2 regions of the Bacillus sp. 11C genome follow, and region 1 is predicted to be linked to the other one. Evidence: a T-box and tRNA genes for the amino acid it is inferred to sense, from the RefSeq annotation. Region 1 holds a T-box; the other holds one or more tRNA genes.
The links. A T-box is a leader RNA that pairs with one kind of tRNA and senses whether it is charged. The one in region 1 lies ahead of tyrS (tyrosine--tRNA ligase), so its partner is inferred to be a tRNA-Tyr.
Positions count from the first base shown of each region.

Region 1 (12,006 bases):
TCAGCGACAAACGAAAAGAATCAGCTTGCCGGATTCTCAACCACTGGAGATGAAGTTGAATTTTCAGCGCCGGGAACCAACATCACGAGCACTTACTTACATCAATACTATGCGACAGGAAGCGGAACTTCCCAAGCGACACCGCACGCCGCTGCCATGTTTGCTTTGTTACTGCAGCGTAATCCTGCTGAGACAAACGGGCAGCTTCGCGCAGAAATGAAAAAAAATATCATTGATCTTGGAACCACAGGCCGCGATCAGCAATTTGGCTATGGGTTGATCCAGTATAAAGCGCAGGAAGCAGATTCTGCATACGCGGCGGCAGAGCAAGCGGTGAAAAAAGCGGAACAAACAAAAACACAAACAGATATCAACAAAGCGAGAGAACTCGTCAGCCAGCTGCCGAATTCTGACGCCAAAACGGCCCTGCAAAAAAGACTGGATAAAGTACAGTCATTCAGAAATGTAAAAGATGCGAAAGACAAAGTCGTAAAAGCTCAAAAATATAAAACTCAGCAAACCGTTGATACAGCACAAGCTGCCATTAACAAGCTGCCGAACGGAACAGACAAAAAGAATCTGCAAAAACGCTTAGACCAAGTAAAACGCTATATCGCATCAAAGCAGGCGAAAGAGAAAGTGGCGAAAGCGGAAAAAAGCAAAAAGAAAACAGATGTTAACAGCGCACAATCAGCAGTGAGCAAGCTGCCGGCAGGTTCAGAAAAAACGTCCCTGCAGAAGCGCCTTGCCAAAGTAAAAAGCACCCATTTGAAAACGGCGAAGCAATCCGTATCTGCAGCAGAAAAGAAATCAACTCATGCCAATGCGGCAAAAGCACAATCAGCCGTCAATCAGCTTCAATCAGGCAAGGACAAAACGTCATTGCAAAAACGGTTAGACAAAGTGAAGAAAAAAGCGGCCGCAGCCGAAGTGAAAAAAGTTGAAACTGCCAAAGCAAAAGTGAAGAAAGCGGAAAAAGACAAAACGAAAAAATCAAAGACATCCGCACAGTCTGCAGTGAATCAATTAAAAACATCCAGCGAAAAAACAAAGCTGCAAAAACGTCTAAATGCCGTCAGGCCGAAAAAATAACCGAAAAGCCTTTAAGACTTATATTCTAGGTTTTAAAGGCTTTTTTCTATTCTAAGAACCCGCACACAACCTTTTTCCCAGTCATCACACAGGCTTTTCCTACTATTGCTATCCAGCCATGAACAGCATAAAATGAACGTTATTACAGTTATCACCACATATGGAGGGATTGTGACTGGCAGGCAGGCAAGACCCAATGATGCAAAGGGAGTATTAGTGCCTAAAAAAGCAGGGCGTTTTAACTCTTCTTTTCGTGTTGGGCTTATAACGGCGCCATGGACAACCCCTATTCTCATGCTCCGTCACCGACGCGGGCATTTTTTGTTGTCCCTGCTCGTTTTGTCATTCTCAGCCGGTATTTCTCACTTTTTTCATTTTGATTGTCAACTTTTCATTTGATACGATGAACAAGCCGACTTTTCTTCAGCAAAGGAGGTTTTGATTGCTTGCAAAGAGAGATTGCAAAAGAATTATTGCTCCTCACAGGAGGAAAAAGCAATATTATCAGCATCAGCCATTGTACGACCCGTCTTCGTTTTGAGGTAAAAGACGAGACGAAAATCGATATACATGCCATTGAACATCTGCAAGGTGTGCAGGGCACCTTTTTCCGATATGGGTTATTCCAGATTATCTTCGGAGCAGGCGTCGTCAACAAAATATATAAAGAAGTCGTTCACGTGTGGGAGGCCGCGCCTTCTGAGGAGCCTGTTCAACAGAAAAAGGCCAGCCGGAAGCTGACCCCTGTCGCAGCATTCGCGAAAACGCTGTCCGATATTTTTGTGCCGATTATCCCGGCAATCACAGCAAGCGGCCTACTCATGGGGCTGATTGGCATGATTAAGGTGTTTCACTGGTTTGCAGCCGGCAGCCCTTGGATCAAAATGCTCGACCTCGTGTCCAGCACAGCCTTTATTTTGCTGCCGATTTTGGTTGGCTTCAGTGCCGCACGGCAATTTGGCAGCAATCCCTATTTAGGGGCAGTGTTAGCAGGGCTCTTGACGCATCCCGATCTTCTGGACCCGTCTATGCTCGGCAGCAAAACCCCTGCTTCCTTAGACATATGGGGGCTTCATATTCCAATGATGGGCTATCAAGGCTCCATTATACCGATTCTTCTTTCCGTTTATGTCATGAGCAAAATTGAGAAGCTACTAAAATGGATTGTACCGAAGTCGCTTGATGTCATCATCATTCCTTTTATTACAGTCATGGTGACAGGATGCCTCGCACTGATTGTCATGAATCCCGCCGCGTCCATCATCGGCCAGATCATGACACAGTCGATTGTCTATATTTATGATCACGCCGGCATTGCCGCAGGTGCCCTATTCGGCGGCATCTACTCCACTGTCGTTCTATCTGGCTTGCATCATAGCTTTTATGCGATTGAAGCAACGCTGCTTGCTGACCCGCATGTCGGTGTGAACTTTTTAGTGCCGATATGGTCGATGGCGAATGTGGCCCAAGGCGGAGCGGGACTTGCGGTCTTTTTCAAAACGAAACAATCAAGCCTGAAAAAAATTGCGCTCCCCGCTGCCCTCACCGCGTTTTTAGGCATCGTGGAGCCCATTGTGTTCGGGGTAAATGTCAAACTGATCCGTCCCTTTATCGGAGCTGCCATCGGCGGCGCTATTGGCGGAGCATACGTGGTTGCGGTACATGTCGTGTCGAATTCCTACGGGCTGACAGGCATTCCGATGATTTCAATCGTGCTGCCGTTCGGCGCCGCCAATTTTGTTCATTATATGATCGGTTTTTTGATCGCGGCCGTCTCTGCTTTTCTAGCTACATTGTTTCTCGGGTTTAAAGAAGAGACAGAATAACTGGATTTATTCGTTTTCATTCATAAAACGGGGGATGAAAGGACAAAAAAAGCTATGAAAATTAAAAGAATCTTAAATCATAATGCTATCGTCGTAAAGGATCAAAGTGAAGAGAAGATTCTCTTAGGTGCAGGAATTGCTTTCGACAAAAAGAAAAATGATATTGTCGATCCGTCAAAAATAGAAAAAACCTTTGTCAGAAAAGACACAGCTGACTATAAGCAGTTCGAAGAGATTTTAGAAACATTGCCGGAAGACCATATTCAGATTTCCGAGCAAATTATCTCCCATGCCGAAAAAGAGCTGAACATTAAAATCAACGAGCGCATACACGTCGCTTTTTCAGACCATCTTTCCTTTGCGATCGAACGCCTGAGCAATGGAATGGTGATCAAAAATCCGCTGCTGAATGAAATCAAAGTCCTTTATCCCAAGGAATTTCAGATCGGCTTGTGGGCCAGAGCGCTGATTAAAGATAAACTGGGGATACACATTCCTGATGATGAAATCGGCAATATCGCCATGCATATCCACACAGCAAGAAACAATGCCGGTGATATGACACAGACGCTTGATATTACAACTATGATCCGTGATATCATTGAGATTATTGAAATTCAGCTATCAATCAATATTGTAGAAGATACCATTTCTTATGAGCGGCTTGTGACCCATCTCCGCTTTGCGATCCAGCATATCAAAGCGGGCGAATCCATTTACGAGCTGGACGCAGAAATGATCGACATTATTAAAGAGAAGTTTAAGGATGCATTCCTCTGTGCCCTAAGCATCGGTACATTTGTGAAGAAGGAATACGGCTTTGTGTTTCCTGAAAAAGAATTATGCTATATCGCCATGCATATTCAGCGATTTTACCAACGGTCAGTCGCACGCTGAGGCAAAAAAAAACGCTTTTGAGATGATCAAAAGCGTTTTTATATTCAGTTTATTGGTTGATCGCCGGATTGCTGATCGTATTCCACTTCGTATACGACATGTAATGGAAATACTGGTCGCGATACGGGTGTTTCGTATTGGAATTCCAAGGCTTTTCTCCGCCGCAGAAGTGGACAATGGCCGGGTTCTCTCTCGTTTCTCTATAAAGCTTCTGGCCTGACAGCGTCGCAGGCGTTTTTTGTTTTAATATGATATAGGTTTGAGCGTTCCAGCGCGGATGAAGTTCATACCACTGATCATACAAGATCGCATTCAGCGCATCTTGGTCGTGAAGCACAAGAAAGTCTTCAGACGGGTTTTCATTGATAAAGTTGATGACTTTTTCAGTGATGTTTTGCTTTCTCCAAGAATCAAAGTCAATAATCATCATACCTGAGTTAAAATACTTCCCTGTATCACTGACGTTCATTTCTTTGAGGCGTTCATGCTGCCCCGCATCCTCAACAGCAGCAACCGTATATGGCGCAATATCCAAGTCCCACAGTTTCGAAATATCCTCCAGAATAATCGCGTCACAATCGATATAAATCATTCGTTCGATGCTTTCATCCTTAATTAAGTCGGGAATTGAAATGCGGTAATACGCCGCTTTTGTAATATGGCTGCTTTCCACCGCATGTTCATACATGTTGGCATCCACTTCTAAAAATTCAATCGGCACGCCGAACTTCAATGTGGATTCTTCCAGTCTTTTTTTGTTATCAGGCGTAATTCCGCCATCAATGACGTATAGTTTTAACTCTCTCTCCCGATCCATGTTTGTCAATAAAGAAACGAACATTCCACCTAAATGACGAGCATAATTATCATCAGCGCATGACACGATATGCATAATTTCATCTTTCTTCAATGGTATTCATCTCCCTTTGTGTTGTACAAGTTACATTCCCGATTTCAGAAAAGTAAACACTATTCATCAATACTTTTTTAGACAGAATGTGCTATACAACAAAAAAGGCGTCATGTTTTGAACCTGCGATAAAGCCAATAAAGAATGTAAAAGCATGCGATCGTAATGGCTTCAGCCGAAACGATATACCATGGCCACGGCCCGAGAACATCCAAGAGAGAAGAGCCGCCCGGTTTTTTCGTCAAATACATATAATTCGCGCCAAGCCAGCGATCAAGCAAATAAATGCAGACCCCGTACACATTGACAATGAGGACGGTCACCCACAAAGAACGCTGTCTGAGCCTGTACGTCCCAATTACCGTCATCAGCAGGCAGGAGAGAAACACAGATCCGTGCGAAATAAAAAAGAGGATATATCGGATATGCGGAAAAGAAAACATACCGAGATCAGGAGTGGCAAGAGCCTGAATCGAACTGCCGATGCCGACAAAGTATAAAAATACAAACAGCTTCCTGCTTTTGGTCACCAGCATAATGGCCGACAAATACACCGACAGGTCACTAAGCTGGAGAGGCAATGAAGTCCGCACCGACCACCTGCCCGCGGCGATCATCCATATTTGATAACCGATTTGCGAACCAAGCAGCAGAAACACAAACAAATAGCGCAAAAACTGGCTGAGTTTAGGCCGTTTGACCGTCTGGCGGAACAAAAACAACAGAATGGCCAAGACGGCGATCACTGCTAATGTCACCACATGCTCTGCTGAAAAAAGGTGAAACGGATCATGTTTATAGACGGCTTGAACATATTTTTGCAAGATGGCACCCCCGTTTGCAGGTTTTTGTTTATTTTGGTGTTGTTTGAGCCTTTTTTATTCAACCAATATATAGGCTTGAAGTTCATATCAGACTCTGTTACAATTCATTTCATAGCTAATGATTCTGATAATTTAAGGCAGGCCTAAAAGATGGAACGTTCCTATCAACATCAGCAGCTTCAGAAAGAAGAACACGACACACTTTCTAAGCTTAAACAAATGCCCGTTGAGTCACTCAACCTGGAAGCCATATCGATTGCGACGAACCTGTATCGGTCTGCGCAAAAGCTCCGTGTCAAAATGGAGACTGAGGTTCTTTCTTCCTATAGCCTTTCTTGGACCGCTTTCTCCATTCTTTATGATCTATGGGTATGGGGGAAGCTCGAAACGAGAAAAATTGCTGAGCTGTCAGGCATTTCAACAGCTACAGCAAGCAACGTGATCAAAACGCTCGAAAAAAAGAGTTTTTGCCGTAAAAGCATCGACACAAGAGATCGACGACTCGTGTTTGTCTCCATCACCGATTCCGGCAAACAAGCGATCGAAGAACTCTACCCGGAGTTTCACAAAGGGGAAACAGAGCTCATTGCGGGAATGACGAAGGACGAACAGAAAACATTGACAGAGCTGCTTAGAAAGGTAGCTGACAATCTTCATACAACATAAGCTTTGACGGGAATCCAGTAGCGGTTTGTCTCCCTGTTTCAGAGAGCCGGCGGAAGGTGCGAGCCGGCACACAGGCAAACGTGAATTACCTCCCCGAGCTTTCTTTGTGAACCTTAGTAGCAAAGAACGGGAAACCGTTATTCGAATGAGCGGAAGACGATGTCTTCAACCAGGGTGGTACCGCGTGCATTGAGCCACGTCCCTTATCGGGATGGGCTCTTTTTTGTGTTTCTAAAAAAGGAGGATGAACGATGAAAACATTTGATCAGCTTACAGCTGCACAGCAAAAAGAAGTCGAAAGACAGCTTCAATTATACATGACAGGCGCCCATGAGGTCATACCGCCGGAAGAATTAAAGGCCAAGCTAGTCAAATCCGTTTCCACAGGCACACCGCTTAAAATTAAGCTCGGATTAGATCCGTCTGCACCAGATGTGCATTTGGGCCATACAGTTGTGTTAAACAAGCTTCGCCAATTTCAAGAAAACGGCCACATTGTTCAGCTGTTAATTGGGGATTTCACAGGAAAAATCGGGGATCCGACCGGAAAATCAGCAGCCAGAAAGCAGCTGACTGATGAAGAAGTTCAGCACAACGCCAAAACATACTTTCAGCAATTTGGAAAAGTGCTTGATCAAGAAAAAGTCGAGCTTCACTATAACTCGAAATGGCTGAAAACATTGCATCTGGAGGATGTCATTGAATTGGCAGGCAAAATAACAGTAGCCCGCCTGATGGAGCGCGACGATTTTGAAGAACGAATTGCCATGCAAAAACCGATCTCGCTTCATGAATTCTTTTACCCGTTGATGCAGGGATACGATTCCGTCGTTCTCGAAAGCGATATTGAATTAGGCGGGACAGACCAGCATTTCAATGTGCTGATGGGGCGGCATTTCCAAGAACGATACAACAAAGAAAAACAAGTCGTCATCCTTATGCCGCTCTTGGAAGGCTTAGACGGGTTTGAGAAAATGTCCAAGTCAAAAAATAACTACATCGGCATTGATGAACATCCAAATGACATGTACGGAAAAACGATGTCACTGCCCGACAGCCTGATGAAAAAGTACATCCAATTGGCAAGGGACTTAGAGCTTGAGGAGAAAAAACAGCTCGTGAAAGACCTAGAAACCGGCGCCGTTCATCCTCGGGACGCCAAAATGCTTTTAGCCAAAACAATCGTCCGAATGTATCACGGAGCCGAAGCCGCTGAAGCTGCCGAACACTCGTTTAAAACAGTCTTTCAGGAAAACAGCCTGCCTGAGGATATTCCGGCTGTGAAATGGGAAGGCGAGAAAGCGCTAGCGGTTGTCGATCTGCTCGTCACATTGAAGCTTCTCTCTTCGAAGAGCGAAGCGCGCCGCATGATTCAAAACGGCGGTGTCCGAATTAACGGAGAGAAAATAACAGATATCCACGCTGATGTAGAGATAAAGGAAAATATGATCATCCAAGTCGGCAAACGCAAGTTTTTAAAACTCCAATAATCTGATATCCAGAAACGCTTATGACCCTTCATTCATAAGCGTTTTTTTGCAGGTATAAAGCACTGTCTTTTCAAAAACGCTCTCCATTTTGCAGGAAATACCTTTAGCATCCCGAAATAATCCTCATTCATACATTAGGGGAGGTTTATTTTCGATGAAAAAGCTTTTGACTGTAGTGACGATGGCCGTTTTAACTGCCGGAACGGTTCTCTTGCCGGCACAGAGTGTCACACCTGCCGCGCGTGCTGTTCAAATACCAGACAGTGAGCGAGAGCTTCCATTCAAAGCAAAGCGTGCGTACTCAACCATTTCTCAGCTTAGTGAAGCAATCGGCCCCAGAATAGCCGGAACGGCCGCTGAAAAAAAGAGTGCCCTTTTGATCGCTTCATCCTTGAGAAAATTAAAGTTTGATGTGAAGGTTCAACGATTCGGTATTCCTGACCGGCTTGAGGGAACGCTTTCTTCAGAAGGACACGATATTCTTCTCCGAGCTACATCCGGCTCAGCCCCTACAGAAGAAAAAGGGCTGACGGCTCCGCTTTACAATGCCGGCTTGGGCTATCCAAAGGACTTCACCGCTGACGCCAAGGGCAAAATCGCCTTGATTTCCAGAGGAGACCTTACATTTTACGAGAAAGCGAAAAATGCCCAAACCGCCGGAGCCAAGGCTGTCATCATTTATAACAACAAAGAAAGCCTCGTGCCTGTGACGTCAAACCTGTCAGGCAATGAAGTCGGCATTCCCGTCGTCGGAATTAAAAAAGAAGACGGCGAAACCCTTACCCAGCAAAAAGAAGCAACCTTAAACCTAATAGCAATCACAAACCAGACCTCCCAGAACATCATCGGTATCAAAAAAACGAAGAACATCAAACATCCAGACATTGTATACGTGACGGCCCATTACGACAGTGTTCCTTTTTCGCCCGGAGCAAATGACAATGGCTCAGGAACCTCTGTCATGCTGGAAATGGCGCGCGTCTTAAAAAGCCTTCCTTCCGACAAAGAAATCCGTTTTATCGCTTTCGGCGCTGAAGAGCTTGGCCTGCTCGGCTCATCATATTATGTAGATCATCTATCAGAAAAAGAGTTGAAACGAAGTGAAGTGAACTTCAACTTAGACATGGTAGGCACAAGCTGGGAGAATGCGTCTGAGCTGTATGTCAACACATTGGACGGCCAATCTAACGCTGTTTGGGAATCCAGCCATACAGCCGCTGAAAAAATTGGGTTTGACAGCCTGTCTCTGACACAGGGAGGATCATCTGATCATGTGCCGTTCCACGAAGCCGGTATTGATTCCGCCAACTTTATTTGGGGAGACCCTGAAACTGAAGAGGTTGAGCCGTGGTATCATACCCCTGAAGACTCGATCGAACATATCAGCAAAGAACGCCTCCAGCAGGCCGGCGACCTTGTGACAGCCGCTGTCTATCAAGCTGTCAAAAAAGAGAAGAAACCGAAAGTCATTAAGAAACAAATGAAGGCAAAAGCCTCTGACATTTATGAAGATATTCAATAAAAAAGACGGCACTTTGCCGTCTTTTCTAATCCACTTCTTTCTTAATCCCCAGCATTTTCTCATCCAGATAATGGGCGATCTCCGCTGCTTCCTTCAGTTCATCTGTTAATGGCTTCGGAACGTCATTGTTCAATTTATAGTAAATTTTATGCTCAAGACTCGCCCAAAAATCCATCGCGATCGTCCGAATTTGAATTTCCGCTTTGACGTATTCCACACGGTTCGTTAGATTCACAGGCATCTCAATGATTAAATGCAGGCTTCGGTAGCCGTTCGGTTTTGGCGTCTGGATATAATCCTTCACCTTTACGATTCGCAGGTCATCATGCTGCTTTAAGACATTCACGACATTATAAATATCCGAAATAAAGGAGCAAATGATGCGAACACCGGCAATGTCGTGGATGTGCTCTTTCATTTCTTTCGTCGTAATCTCGCAGCCCTTTCTCATTAACTTATTCACGATGCTTTCAAAGCTTTTGACACGGGATTTCGTATGTTCAATCGGGTTGTGTCCGTGAATGAGGTTATATTCCTGGCTAATAATTGAGAACTTTGTATCCAGTGCATCAAGCGCAAATTTATAAACTAATAATTCATTTTTCCAATCTTCCATTACCGTTTTTAAATCGTCCATATGCGTTACAGATAAATCCATTTTCGTCATCTCCTTTAACGGATCTTTATCCGCTGTCCATGTACTAGACGTCCCTGCTTCCAGTATGGTTCTATGAATTTTTTTACAAAATGCGGTCGAATGTAACAAAAAAAGACCGCACGAAAAACAAGCGGTCTTTCTTTTTACCGGAAGTAGCTGATCAATAATCCGATTGAGAGCAGGAATCCGAAAAATGTATTCGTTTGGGCTGTTGATTTCATTGCGACAATCATATTCATCGGCAATTCTTTTTGGACGAAGCCCTTCACTGCCTGAACCGGCTTAGGCACGCTCAAAAAGACGACAAACAGCCACGGGCTTGCAGCACCGGTGATGACCAAGCCGACAACCCAGATATAAGCGACAGCAAATGACGCAGCTAAGACCGTGACAGCTCCCTTATGCCCCATCAAAATCGCTAATGTTTTGCGTCCGCCTTTTTTGTCCTCTTCAATGTCGCGAATGTTGTTCGACAGGTTAATCGCACCGACAAGAATCGCAATCGGGATCGAAATCAAAATGCTTTGCAAATTGATTTTATCTGTCTGAATGAAAAACGAAATCAGCACAAACACCGAACCCATACAAATGCCTGAGAATAACTCACCGAACGGCGTGTATGCAATCGGCAGCGGCCCTCCTGTATACAGGTAGCCGATCGCCATGCCGACAAGGCCGATCAGAGCCAGCCACCAGCTGCTGCTCGCGCAAATATAGACGCCGAGTAAAATGGCAATCCCATATGATACAAGGGCTAATTGCAAAATCGTGATCGGCTTCATTCCGTGGCGTACAATCGCACCTCCGATTCCGACAGATTCTGCTGTATCTAACCCGCGTTTAAAATCGTAGTATTCATTAAATAAGTTCGTCGCAATCTGGATCCATAAGCAAGAAAACAGCATAGCCAGAAACAGCAGCAGATCAACCTTCACATAAAACATCGCCAAAACCGTTCCGAGCAGCACAGGCACAAACGATGCGGTTAACGTATGAGGACGGGTTAACTGCCAAAGGATCTGCCCCATGCTTTCTTTTTCCGGCGCTGTCTGACCCTCACCCTTATTTGTTTGGTTCATCTTCCTCTTCCTTTCTATTAAAAGGCTTACTTTTTTCAGCCGGCAGCTTTGATAAAAACTTCTTTTGCTTCCTTATCTATCATAATGACTTCTCTCCCATTTCACAAGATACCCAAGAAGGCGTTTTCTTTCTTATTATACGCTTTCCGTCCCCATTTCATTAGGTTTCAGCATTCACCTGAAGGAACAAATACAGAAAAATTTTTTTAAGAACATTACGCTTTTTAAAAGTTAAAAAGATCGTTTTTCCTCTTTTTACCCTTGTCCTTTTATTATGAATCAGCACGAGACAATCCATTCTTGCCCTAGCAGGGGCAAAGATTCATTTTCAATGGCAAAACGCCGATATATTAATTTGAGGGAGTTTAGGGGAAAAATGAAACTTTTTGATCATCTAATCGTCAAATAATCATGTGATTGTCGAAAAAACGGGAAAGGAACTTTTGATATGCTGCAATTGATGAAACAGCTGTATGAAAAGCCCGCTGTCAAGTGGACATGTCATACAGGTTTTTATTTGATAATACTGCTAGTTTTGTTTTTTATGTATGGTTTTCACACCGCGAATACCGGTTCATATATTTATAACGATTTCTAATTGGAGAGAGAATAACGATGAAACTTTTACATGCTATTCAAACACATGCGGAATCTTATCCGCAAACCGATGCCTTCCGCTCTCAGTGCCAGTCGCTCACATATCAGGAATTATGGGAGCAGTCTGACCGTGTGGCTGCCGCGATCCAAAAACGCGTTTCCAGCGATAAGAAAGCTCCTATCCTTTTGTACGGCCATATGGAACCGCACATGATCGTTTCCTTCTTAGGAAGCGTCAAAGCGGGACATCCTTATATTCCGGTTGATCTGTCGATTCCGTCCGAACGGATCGCGAAAATTATCGAAAGCTCTGGAGCAGAATTGCTGATCCATGCAGCCGGACTTTCAATTACAGACAGCTACCAAGTTCAGACGGTTTCGGCAGAGGAACTGCTGGAAAACGAAGGCGGCTCTGTCAGCCAAGATCAATGGGTCAAGGAACACG
Region 1 is NZ_JBUPVZ010000001.1:281,162-293,167, forward strand. It holds gene ACY3LV_RS01425 (S8 family peptidase) at 1-1,092, shown strand, start outside; gene sacX (SacY negative regulator SacX) at 1,539-2,918, shown strand; gene sacY (transcription antiterminator SacY) at 2,973-3,815, shown strand; gene ACY3LV_RS01440 (glycosyltransferase family 8 protein) at 3,865-4,725, opposite strand; gene ACY3LV_RS01445 (YwaF family protein) at 4,836-5,549, opposite strand; gene ywaE (tyrZ transcriptional regulator YwaE) at 5,700-6,215, shown strand; T-box leader at 6,210-6,422, shown strand; gene tyrS (tyrosine--tRNA ligase) at 6,467-7,705, shown strand; gene ACY3LV_RS01460 (M28 family metallopeptidase) at 7,860-9,227, shown strand; gene ywaC (GTP pyrophosphokinase YwaC) at 9,253-9,885, opposite strand; gene ACY3LV_RS01470 (1,4-dihydroxy-2-naphthoate polyprenyltransferase) at 10,029-10,964, opposite strand; gene ACY3LV_RS01475 (teichoic acid D-Ala incorporation-associated protein DltX) at 11,413-11,562, shown strand; gene dltA (D-alanine--poly(phosphoribitol) ligase subunit DltA) at 11,580-12,006, shown strand, end outside.

Region 2 (12,006 bases), on a different contig from region 1:
TTTGTGCAAGGAGTCGCCTCCTTGGTTTGAAGAAATCCTTACGGCTGTGATCTGCATAATCAGCCGGGAGGCATCCGCCGAAAATTCGATAACCTCCATCCTCGTCAACTAAGCCTTTTTTTTCGGGCGCTTAGTCCGGGCGCTATAATTATAGGTGAAGCAATAATCCCGTCTTTTCTTCCTCAGAGAAAATAAGAACAAGACAAGCTTGATTTTACAGCATGTGCCATGCACGGTCAATTGTTTTTTAAACAACTTTGCCGCATGTCTCACCATTATCATATGTAAACCTCGCTTGTCTTGTTCGCTCTCTGATGATAGGCTTCGTTACTCCAATCCCATTTCTGACCGCACAACTTCAGCAATGCGATTTACGTATTCATCGCACAGCTCTTTCGTTTTCGCTTCAGCCATAACACGGACGAGCGGTTCAGTGCCTGAAGGGCGCACCAAAATCCGGCCGTCGCCGTTCATTTCTTTTTCAACTTCAGAAATAACATCTTTTACTTTTTCATTTTCTTCGACTTTATATTTATTAGTTACTCTCACATTGACTAACAGCTGCGGGAACTTCTGCATTTCAGCTGCAAGCTCTGACAGCGGCTTCCCTGTCGCTTTCAATGTGTTCATCAGCATAATAGCAGACAATAATCCGTCCCCTGTCGTGTTGTAATCAAGGAAAATAAGATGTCCTGACTGCTCACCGCCGACATTGTAGCCGTCATGTTTCATCGCTTCTACTACGTAGCGGTCGCCGACAGCTGTCTGAACGCTTTTGATGCCTTCTTTTTCGAGCGCCTTATAGAAACCGAGGTTGCTCATCACGGTTGAAACGACTGTATCATCCTTTAAGCGGCCCTCTGATTTCAGGTATTTTGAGCATATGTACATGATTTGGTCGCCGTCAACGATATTTCCTTTTTCATCGACCGCAATCAGGCGGTCGCCGTCACCGTCGAACGCAAGTCCGAGATCGGCGTTTTTCTCTTTGACAAACGCGCTGAGCGCTTCTGGATGTGTCGATCCGACGCCGTCATTAATGTTTAACCCGTTCGGGGAAGTGCCCATTGTTGAAACATCTGCATCTAAATCAGCAAACAGGTGTGTCGCCAAGGACGATGTTGCGCCATGAGCACAGTCGAGCGCCACATGAATGCCTGTGAAATCTTCATCAGCTGTCTGTTTTAAAAATTGCAGATATTTTTGGCCGCCTTCAAAATAATCATTTACAAGCCCGAGATCGCCTCCGACCGGTCTTGGCAGCTTATCCTCCGGTTCGTCCATCAGCCGTTCAATTTCAGCCTCCTGTTCGTCGGAAAGCTTAAATCCGTCTCCCCCGAAAAACTTGATGCCGTTATCCTGCACTGGGTTGTGAGAGGCAGAAATCATGACGCCTGCCTCTGCATCCATCGCTTTTGTTAAATAAGATACACCAGGTGTAGAAATGACACCCAGACGCATGACTTCTGCGCCAATGGATAAAAGTCCGGCGACAAGGGCTCCCTCCAGCATATGGCCGGAGATGCGTGTATCGCGGCCTATCAGCACTTTTGGACGTTGTTTGTCTTTTGTCAGCACATATCCGCCGAAACGTCCGACTTTAAAGGCCAGCTCAGGTGTAAGCTCACTATTGGCGACACCTCTTACACCATCTGTTCCAAAATACTTGCCCATTTTATAATCGCTCCTTTTTTATTCTGATGATGATTGTGAACCCGCAGTAGATTCGTCCTCACCCTGATCTTGGTTTTGATCTTTATGTTCGTCTTGTTTTTGATCATTGCTGTTTTTCGTTGTATCTTCTTGCTGGTTGTTCTTTTGATCATTCGTTTGTTGACCTGTGTCATCCTGGTTCCCTGATGTATTGCTGCTGTTGTCATTAGTTGATGTATTGCTTTTTTTAGACGTCAGCTTGATTTTGGCGTTTTTCTGTCCCAAGGACCAGGTTACATTTTGAGGCCCGTTTACTTCAAGCTTCACGCTATGCTCCCCGTCATCTAAATCTGAAACATTCACATACAATTCAATATCTGATTTTTCCAGTTTTTTTATATTGCTGGGAGAGCCTTTAGCCGTCACGTCTATCGCTTGCGAATCAGGGTCTAGAAATTCAATGTTTTGCGAGCTGCTCAGCCCTACAGTCTTAATAGAGACATTCTCAAACTTCTGATCCGCTTCACTATCTACTTCTATATGCAAAGTCACCTTTGACGGCGAGATTTTTTTGACACCGTCGGGAAGCGGGATATCTGCCTCGATATGGGAATCCTTGTTAATTTTGCTTAAATCTATGCTGACGCCGTCTATAAATTCAAGAGAATCCAACACATCCTGCGAGCCGTAAACCGTTACCTCACTGGGGCTGGATTCAATATTCGCTATACTGACACCGTCAGGAAGGCTTCCTGTCCGTTCAATTTTAAAGGGTACTTTTTTACTTGGGCTTGTCACCGGAACGGTAATCTTGATGACCGAAGGCTCCACGTCCACAGGAAGCGCGTTTCCGTCCTTATCATAGACAGTCACTTTTGCCTCCTTTTCAATCGTTTCATCTGCGTTCTCCAGGTTCACTGAAGCTTTCACAAGAGAAATATGATCAATCACATCTTTAGATCCGGTAATCTGCACATTTTTCGGACTGACAATCGGCTGCTCCGGAGAATAGCCTTTTTTCATCTTGCTTTTATTGTAGTACTCCACTTCTACAGGAAAGCTTTTGGTCATCCGTTCTTGAATCGTAACTGTCGTAACAGACGGATTGATTGAGATTGTCAGCCCATCCGACACGTTTTTGGCCTTTAGCTCAACCTTATGTGTACCGGTTTTTAAATTTTCCATGTCGGCATATATTTCAAAATTCTTGGTCTGTCTAGCCTTTTTCACAGCACTTGTCGAGCCTTTTATCGTGACATTAACCGTTTGCGGAACACCCGTCACGACGTAGTTTTCATCATCATAATACGCTTTGACCGGAATGTCGGTCAGTGTTGCCTCATCAATTGTTGATGTTGGAAAGAAAGATTCACCCGGTTTTTTCGGAGTTGGTGCTTGATTGCTGTTGACCGCCACATAAAGCAAGAGCGCGAAAAGCAGAGCAATAATTTTCACAGCCCAGCGATTGTTTAAGAATTTATCCATTTTTCTTGCCCCTCCAATACCAGCGGTTAGAAGAAGTGTCTCTGGTGTTTTTCTTAAACTCGGCGTCAAGCATTTCTTTCAGCGCTTCTTCGGTCAGCTCTCTGTGAAGGTCTCCGTTCTTTGCCACACTGACGCCGCCGGTCTCTTCAGACACAATAATCGTCAAACTGTCTGTCACTTCACTGATACCGACAGCCGCTCTGTGCCGCGTACCCAGTTCTTTTGAAATAAACGGGCTTTCCGAAAGCGGCAGATAACAGGCGGCAGCGGCAATTTCATTATTCTTCATAATCACAGCACCGTCATGAAGCGGGGTGTTCGGTATAAAAATATTGATCAGCAGCTCAGAGCTGACTTTGGCATTCAATGGGATGCCGGTCTCAATATAATCGCTCATTCCAGTGTCCCGCTCAATGGTCAGCAGGGCGCCTATACGGCGTTTCGCCATATAATTGATCGCTTTTGTGATTGCCTCAATCGTTTTCTGCTGCGCTTCCTCCACAGGCGTGCCGCTCCTTGAGAAAAAGCGGCCCCGGCCAAGCTGTTCAAGCGCTCTTCTCAGCTCAGGCTGAAAAATAATAATAATTGCTAAAAATCCCCATGTTATCGCTTGGTCCATCAGCCATTGAAGCGTGCCGAGGCCCAAATATTGGCTGGCCATACGGACAAGCACGATCACGACAATTCCTTTTAACAGCTGAACCGCTTTCGTGCCGCGTATGACCATAATAAGTTTATATATCACATACCAAACAAGGAGAATATCAACGGCATTGCCGAGGTACTGCAAAAAAGGGATATCCTCAAAAGCCATTTCCTCGTCCTCCAAGATTTCAGTCATTTCGTATTTTGTGTTTAACGTGTTACGCATATGTACTTAGCATAGCGAGCCCATTATACCACATTTCGATTCGGCAAGTGAAATGCGCCAGCCCTTACAGCCCGTAAAAAAAGAGCAAAGCGGCTGACACGCTTTACTCTTTTTCGTTCGGTTTTAATGCATTGAGTACACTTTTCCCCGCAGACTTCAATTTATACCATGTCCAGTCAAATAATTGATTGATTTCTTCAATCTGACCAGTTACTTGTCCAGCAGAGGCCATATACTTTTCGCCATTTACGACGGTTACATCCCCGTCTATTTTTCCTTTAATAATCAGCTTGCCGTTTTTGACAGTGACATCACCTTTGACCGTCTCACCTTCAGGCACGATCACAGTATGGTTCTGCACCACAAGATTCGGCTGCTTAGACACGCTGAAGTTGTGGTCATTATGCCAGCTGTTTAAAAAACCTCCGCCCATCAAAATGATGAATACCGCAGCAGCTGCGATAACAGGATGGGTTCTGAACCACCTTTTCACAGAAGCTCTTTTCTTCTCCTTAGGCAATTTAGCCATGACATTAGCGGTAAAATCCGCGGGGGCTTCGACATGCGATGTGCTCCGGACGAGCGCTATAGATTTTTCCATCTCATAAAAATGCTTTCTGCATTTCTCGCATGTCTCAAGATGTTCATTTAATACGTGTTCATCTTTTGGAAGGATATCTCCATCAAGATGCATATGCATAAGCTGCACAATTTGTTCAGGACAGCTCATTTCATCACCCCACTTAAAGATCCCTTAATTGTTTTCGAAGAGCCTCTCTGCCTCTGTGAATCCGCGTTTTCACAGTCCCCACAGGAATGTTTAGAATCTCGCCGATTTCAATTAATGAGAGTTCGTCAATATACTTTAATACGATAACTGTTCTGTATTTGTCAGGAAGCTTTAAAATTTTCTGCTGAATCGTGTTTGAGAGCTCCAGCGACACTACTTCATCTTCTGGCAAAACTCCGTCTGCGGCGATTTGCGAATACATGGTCAAGCCTTCCGTACCAGCCACCTCTGCATCGAGGTAATAATCCGGCTTCTTTTTGCGAATGCGGTCAATAGTCAAATTGGTCGCGATTCGATAAAGCCAAGTTGAAAATTTCCGGTTAATATCAAAACTGTCGATATTAACGTACGCCCTGATGAAAGCCTCCTGTGCAATATCCTCCGCCTCATGCACATTGCCAAGCATACGGTAGCAAAGCTGATAAATTTTATCCTTGTAAATATCTACGATGTCCGCAAATGCATTTTGGTCGCCTTTTTTGACTTGCTTAATTCTCTTTTTAATCATCATTTCCATATTTATCTAACCTCTGCCTTCACCGGTCTGTATGTATACGAGCTTCGTTTTAAAAGGTTTCAATTTTTTATAAAATAAGTTTAACAAATTTTTGGCAGGGTGTAGATGGTAATTCGTGAATAAACTACCTTAACATATTTTTAAAATTATTATACAGACTGAACAGTTAGAAGTTGGAATGATTTTCACAAAATAAAAAAAGACACCTTTTGGTCAAAGGTGTCTGTGACTGGGCTAGCTGGATTCGAACCAACGCATGACGGAGTCAAAGTCCGTTGCCTTACCGCTTGGCTATAGCCCAATAATGGTGGAGGGGGGCAGATTCGAACTGCCGAACCCTGAGGGAGCGGATTTACAGTCCGCCGCGTTTAGCCACTTCGCTACCCCTCCGTATTTTGAAAAGACAGTGCCGGCAAGAGGACTTGAACCCCCAACCTACTGATTACAAGTCAGTTGCTCTACCAATTGAGCTACACCGGCAAGATGGTGGAGGATGACGGGCTCGAACCGCCGACCCTCTGCTTGTAAGGCAGATGCTCTCCCAGCTGAGCTAATCCTCCAAATGGTGACCCGTACGGGATTCGAACCCGTGTTACCGCCGTGAAAGGGCGGTGTCTTAACCGCTTGACCAACGGGCCGTTTGTGTTCTCGTCGAGCTGACAAAAGTTATTATATACAGGTTACCCCCTGTTTGTAAAGAGAAAAATTAAATTTTTTATTTTCAAACTTTTTAACTCCTTTTTTAACTGAAAAAGCCTCCCAACATTAGTCATTTATTTTATGATAGAGACAAGCGAAGCAAGAGAGGAGAAACAAATATGATTCTAGTCAGTTCTTGCCTTGGAGGCATTGAATGCAGATACAACGGCTCTCACGCCGCATCAGAGAAAATCAGAAAACTCGTCGATGAAAATAAAGCAGTCATGGCTTGTCCTGAGCTTCTCGGCGGCTTTTTCACTCCCCGTGAGCCTGCAGAAATCATCGGAGGCACCGGCGAGGATGTTCTCAATGGAACCGCTAAAATCGTGACAGCTTCAGGAGAAGATGTAACAGAGTTATATATGAAAGGCGCCGCTAAAACATTAGCTTACGCAAAAGAAATCAATGCATCCGCTGTCATATTAAAAGAAAACAGTCCATCGTGCGGAAGCAATTTCATTTATAACGGCACATTCACTGGCAAAAAAATCGCCGGCAGCGGAGTGACCGCCGCACTGCTAAAACAAGCGGGCTGCCGTGTCATTTCAGAAAACCAGTTAGACGACATATTGTAAGGAGGGCACCCCATGACTCAAGACATTTCTTTATCCTTCTATAAACCTGAACATTCGCCGGAACTTCAATCATTCACCCTAAACAACGATGACAAGCGCTTTACCTCTCTCCCCAAAGAGGTGCTGACTCAGGCCTTAGGCATACAGGACCGGTATCCGGCTGTCATCTTAAATGACAATCTGCCAGTCGGCTTTTTCATTTTACATACATCAAAAGAAACGCTTGCTCCCTATACTAGCAATCCATTTGCTTTACTGCTCAGCTCCCTGTCTTTAAACGCTGTACATCATGGAAAAGGCTATGCAAGAAAAGCAATGCTTCAGCTTCCCTCGTTTGTGAGCAGTTATTTTCCATGGTGCGATGAAATCATTTTGGCCGTCAATCACCTAAACACACGCGCAAAACACCTTTATATGAAAAGCGGGTTCCTAGATAAAGGACGGCGAAAAATCGGGCCGCTCGGAGAACAGCTGATTCTTCATTATTTCCTATAGTCTCGGATGAAATAAAATTTCAAAAATATAAAATCCAGTTGAAATATCATAACGGAAGTGAATATACTGAATAGTAAGATACATCATTTTAAAACAGGGGGCATCCTCATGTCAGAACCATTAAACCTTCACCGGCTTACAACAGAATCACGCAATAGCCAAACAGCGGAAATCCACAAAACAAACACTCTCGGCATCCTCAAGATGATCAACAACGAAGATTTGAAAGTTGCTGCCGCCGTTCAGCAGGTTCTCCCTGATATTAAAACAGCTGTAGACTGCGCATACAACTCTTTTCAAAATGGTGGCCGGCTCATATACACAGGCGCCGGCACAAGCGGCAGACTAGGTGTCATGGATGCTGTTGAATGTCCTCCCACCTACAGCGTAAGCCCAGATCAGGTCATCGGAATTATGGCTGGAGGCCCCAAAGCATTTTTGCAGGCAGCAGAGGGCATTGAAGACAGTGAAGAAGCAGGAGCGGAAGATTTAAAAAACATACAGCTTACGTCAAACGACACCGTCATTGCCATTGCAGCAAGCGGCCGCACACCTTATGCCGCAGGCGCCCTCACATACGCCCGTAAAGTAGGAGCACACGCCATCGCCCTTACCTGCAATGAAACTTCCGTCATCAGCAAGGAAGCGGATCACAGCATTGAGGTTGTTGTTGGGCCTGAGGCCATTACAGGATCAACACGTATGAAAGCCGCAACCGCTCATAAAATGATTCTAAACATGATATCCACCGCAGTAATGGTCAAAATCGGCAAGGTTTACGAAAACTTGATGGTAGACGTCAACGTCAGCAATAAGAAACTAAAAGAACGCGCCATCAGCATCATCCAAAGCCTCACTAACGCTTCATACGACACAGCCAGACATACACTGGAACAAGCCAATCATCACGTCAAAACGGCAATCCTCATGCTCAAAACAAGCACAGATCAAGAAAAAGCTAAAACATTGCTTGAGGAAGCAAACGGTTTTATAGACAAAGCAATCGAAAACTACCATTCATGATAAGGAGAGACCGAGCATGGCAACAGGCGGTTTAGCGATCATCCAATCAATGAAGCACAAGCTCCCTCCATCCGAGCGTAAACTTGCGGATTACATCCTAACTCATCCCCATAAGGCAATAGAAAACACTGTCAGCGAAATCAGCGCCTTAGCCAATTCAAGTGACGCTGCCGTCATCAGGCTCTGCAAATCACTCGGACTAAAGGGTTTTCAAGATTTAAAAATGAGAGTAGCAGGCGATCTGGCAAAGCCTGCTGTTCAAGGCTACCGGGACATTGCGCCCCACGAACCGCTGTCCTCCATTTCTGAAAAAGCAGCCGGCAATGCCATTCAAGCCATTCAGGACACCTCAGACCTGATGGACTACAAAGAGCTTGAACGAGCGGTTTCTCTGCTTCTCCAAGCTCATACTGTGCATTTTATCGGCGTCGGGGCTTCCGGCATTGTCGCCAAGGACGCCCAGCAAAAGTGGCTTCGCATTCATAAACTAGCAACCGCGTTCACAGACACTCATCTTGTGGCATCATTAATCGCAAATGCAGATAAGGATGACATCGTATTCGCTATTTCGTTTTCGGGAGAGACGCAGGAAATCATTGAGCTGCTCACGATGGCTAAGGAAAAAAGCATCAAAACGATCAGCCTCACACAATTCAGTCAGACATCCGTCTCCGCGCTCGCTGATGTCCCGTTGCACACAGCACACTCCAATGAAGCCCTGATTCGAAGTGCAGCCACTTCCTCCCGCCTCGCCCAGCTTTTTATGATTGATGTTTTGTTTTTAGGCATGGCAGCTGAGCGGTACGAAGAAACAACCGGATATATCGATAAAACGAGAGCAGCCATAAAATCTATGAGAAAAAAATAAGGCATCTTGATGAGGAGGGGTTTTGATGAGCAAAGAAAATAACTACCATCATCTCGCAAAGAAAATCCTTGAGCTATGCGGAGGAAAATCCAATATTTCATCGTATACGCATTGCATGACGCGCCTGCGTATTACGCCTTACGATGAAAGCAAAACAGATGCTCACGCTTTAACAGAGCTTGACGGCGTATTGGGGGTCGTCGAAGCTGAAACCATCCAAATCATCCTCGGAGCAGGAATCGTCAATCATGTCACAGCCGCTTTCTCAAAGCTTGTGTCAGCAGAAGATGATATCGATGTCAAAGATGCAGCTGCCAAAAAGAAAGCCGATATAAACCGAAAAAATGCCACTCCATTTAAGCTTTTCTTACGTAAAATTGCCAGCGTCTTTATACCGCTAATTCCCGCACTCGTCGCTTCCGGTTTAATTACTGGGATTACCAAAGCAATCATTCAAGCCGAATGGCTCTCTGCAGAATCACAAGTCGCTATTATCTTGACAGTCATCGGCTCCGGGCTGTTCACTTATCTCGGCATTCTCGTCGGTATTAACGCATCGAAAGAATTTGGCGGAACACCCGCTCTTGGTGCTCTGGCGGGGATCTTGATTTTGAATCCGGAGATCGCAAAGATCGTTTTATTCGGAGAACAGCTTCTTCCGGGCAGGGGAGGGCTGATCGGAGTTCTTTTCGCAGCCATATTCATCGCTTACACCGAACAATTTATCCGCCGTTTTATTCCTCAATCACTTGATATCATTGTCACTCCAACCGTTTCACTGTTAATCACCGGAATCGTAACGTATGTCGTATTTATGCCTTTAGGCGGCTTCATTTCCGATGCCATTACATCCGGCCTTCTGTCCATCCTGGACATCGGCGGCATAGCTGCAGGCTTTATTTTGGGCGCGACCTTCCTTCCTCTCGTCGTGACCGGACTGCATCAAGGCTTGACGCCTGTGCACATGGAACTGATCAATTCAATTGGAAATGATCCTCTGCTCCCGATTCTGGCGATGGGAGGCGCGGGACAGGTAGGCGCGGCCTTTGCCATCTTTGTCAAAACGAAAAAAACAACATTAAGAAAAGCGATCGCCGGCGGGCTCCCCCCAGGGTTTCTCGGCATTGGTGAACCGCTAATCTTCGGAGTTACGCTGCCACTTGGACGTCCGTTTTTAACAGCATGCTTAGGAGCCGGAATTGGCGGCGCTTTTCAAGCATATTTTCAGGTAGCCACCATTGCCATTGGTGTCTCCGGGCTGCCGCTTTCCTTTCTCGTCCTGTCTTCACAAATTATCCTATATATCATCGGACTCTTTATTTCCTACGCAGCCGGCTTTTTATTGACCTACGCGTTCGGATATAAAGATGAAATGGCTTCTCAGTTCGATTAAATGGTTTCTGTTTTAGGGATAGTAACGGGATAGAAGCATGGAAAGGAGCAAGCCTATGAAAACAAAGACACTTTCCTTATTCAGTGCCATTTTAACTTTTTCCATATTGGTGTCGAACGAAACCTTCGCGCAAACAGCAGATAACCAAATTGAGCCGAAAACCATAAATTCAGAAACTGTACAATTCTCATCGAAGAAACTAAGGAAGGTTGATCGGATGATAGAACGGGATGTTGAAGCAGGATTTCCAGGCGCCGTTCTTGTCATCGTGAAGGACGGCCGCATCATTAAAAAAGAAGCGTACGGCTACAGTAAAAAGTACAAAGGATCAGAGCTGCTGCGCCGTCCAGTTAAAATGAAAAACCGCACGATGTTTGACTTGGCCTCAAATACAAAAATGTATGCAACGAATTTTGCATTACAGCGCTTAGTCACCCAAGGAAAACTGGACGTCTATGAGAAGGTTTCTGCCTATTTGCCTGATTTCAAGGAGCAGCCGGGAGACCTCATAAAAGGAAAAAACAAAATTCGTGTCATCGATGTCCTGCAGCACCAATCAGGACTTCCCGCAAGCTTTTACTTTTACTCACCGAAAAAAGCCGGTATGTACTATTCTCAGGACCGGAATAAAACGATGGAATATTTAACGAAAATTCCGCTCGATTATGAAACAGGGACAAAACACGTATACAGCGACATAGGATATATGCTCCTCGGCAGTATTGTCGAAAATCTCACCGGTAAACCGCTTGATGTATATGCGGAGCAAGAACTTTACAAGCCGTTGAGGCTGAAGCATACCTTATACAATCCGTTACAAAAAGGATTTAAACCGAAGCAATTCGCAGCGACTGAACGTATGGGCAATACGCGGGACGGCTTTATTCATTTCCCTAACATCCGTACAGATACGCTGCAAGGAGAAGTGCATGACGAAAAAGCATTTTACTCAATGGGAGGCGTGTCCGGACATGCCGGATTGTTCTCAAATGCAGATGATATGGCCATTCTGCTGCAAGTCATGCTAAACAAAGGATCATACCGAAGCGTTTCTTTATTTGATCAGAAAACAGCCGACCTGTTCACGGCACCTTCAGCAACAGACCCAACATACGCTCTTGGCTGGCGGCGAAACGGCAGTAAAAGCATGGAATGGATGTTTGGCTCCTATGCCAGCGAAAGTGCTTACGGGCATACCGGCTGGACAGGGACAGTTACGATCATTGATCCAACTTACAATTTAGGCATCGCATTGTTAACAAACAAAAAGCATTCACCAGTTGCTGATCCAGAGGAAAATCCTAACGTGTTTGAGGGTGATCAATTTCCAACAGGCAGTTACGGGAGCGTCATTACCGCGATTTATGAAGCGATGGAATAAATGATTCGACGATAGGAGGAAGTTTCTATGAAACCTGTCTTTCCGCTTATCCTTTCAGCCGTTCTCTTTCTTTCATGTTTTCTGGGCGCCAGCCAAGCAAAAGCTGCTTCATCCAACAGCTCACCCAACGCCAAGCAGCTTGTCAATCGCATGACGTTAGATGAAAAACTCGGCCAGATGCTGATGCCTGATTTCAGAAATTGGCAAAAGGAGGGCGAGTCTTCTCCGCAAGCCTTTACAGAAATGAATAAGGAAG
Region 2 is NZ_JBUPVZ010000002.1:404,096-416,101, forward strand. It holds gene glmM (phosphoglucosamine mutase) at 328-1,674, opposite strand; gene cdaR (CdaA regulatory protein CdaR) at 1,693-3,138, opposite strand; gene cdaA (diadenylate cyclase CdaA) at 3,131-3,952, opposite strand; gene rsiW (anti-sigma-W factor RsiW) at 4,113-4,739, opposite strand; gene sigW (RNA polymerase sigma factor SigW) at 4,753-5,316, opposite strand; tRNA gene ACY3LV_RS04680 (tRNA-Gln) at 5,546-5,617, opposite strand; tRNA gene ACY3LV_RS04685 (tRNA-Tyr) at 5,622-5,706, opposite strand; tRNA gene ACY3LV_RS04690 (tRNA-Thr) at 5,724-5,796, opposite strand; tRNA gene ACY3LV_RS04695 (tRNA-Val) at 5,801-5,876, opposite strand; tRNA gene ACY3LV_RS04700 (tRNA-Glu) at 5,880-5,954, opposite strand; gene ACY3LV_RS04705 (2-thiouracil desulfurase family protein) at 6,135-6,590, shown strand; gene ACY3LV_RS04710 (GNAT family N-acetyltransferase) at 6,603-7,085, shown strand; gene murQ (N-acetylmuramic acid 6-phosphate etherase) at 7,194-8,108, shown strand; gene ACY3LV_RS04720 (MurR/RpiR family transcriptional regulator) at 8,125-8,976, shown strand; gene ACY3LV_RS04725 (PTS transporter subunit EIIC) at 9,002-10,369, shown strand; gene pbp4b (penicillin binding protein PBP4B) at 10,425-11,750, shown strand; gene ACY3LV_RS04735 (glycoside hydrolase family 3 protein) at 11,778-12,006, shown strand, end outside.
Region 2: it encodes a tRNA-Tyr, which carries the amino acid that the T-box ahead of tyrS (tyrosine--tRNA ligase) is inferred to sense. The anticodon was not compared.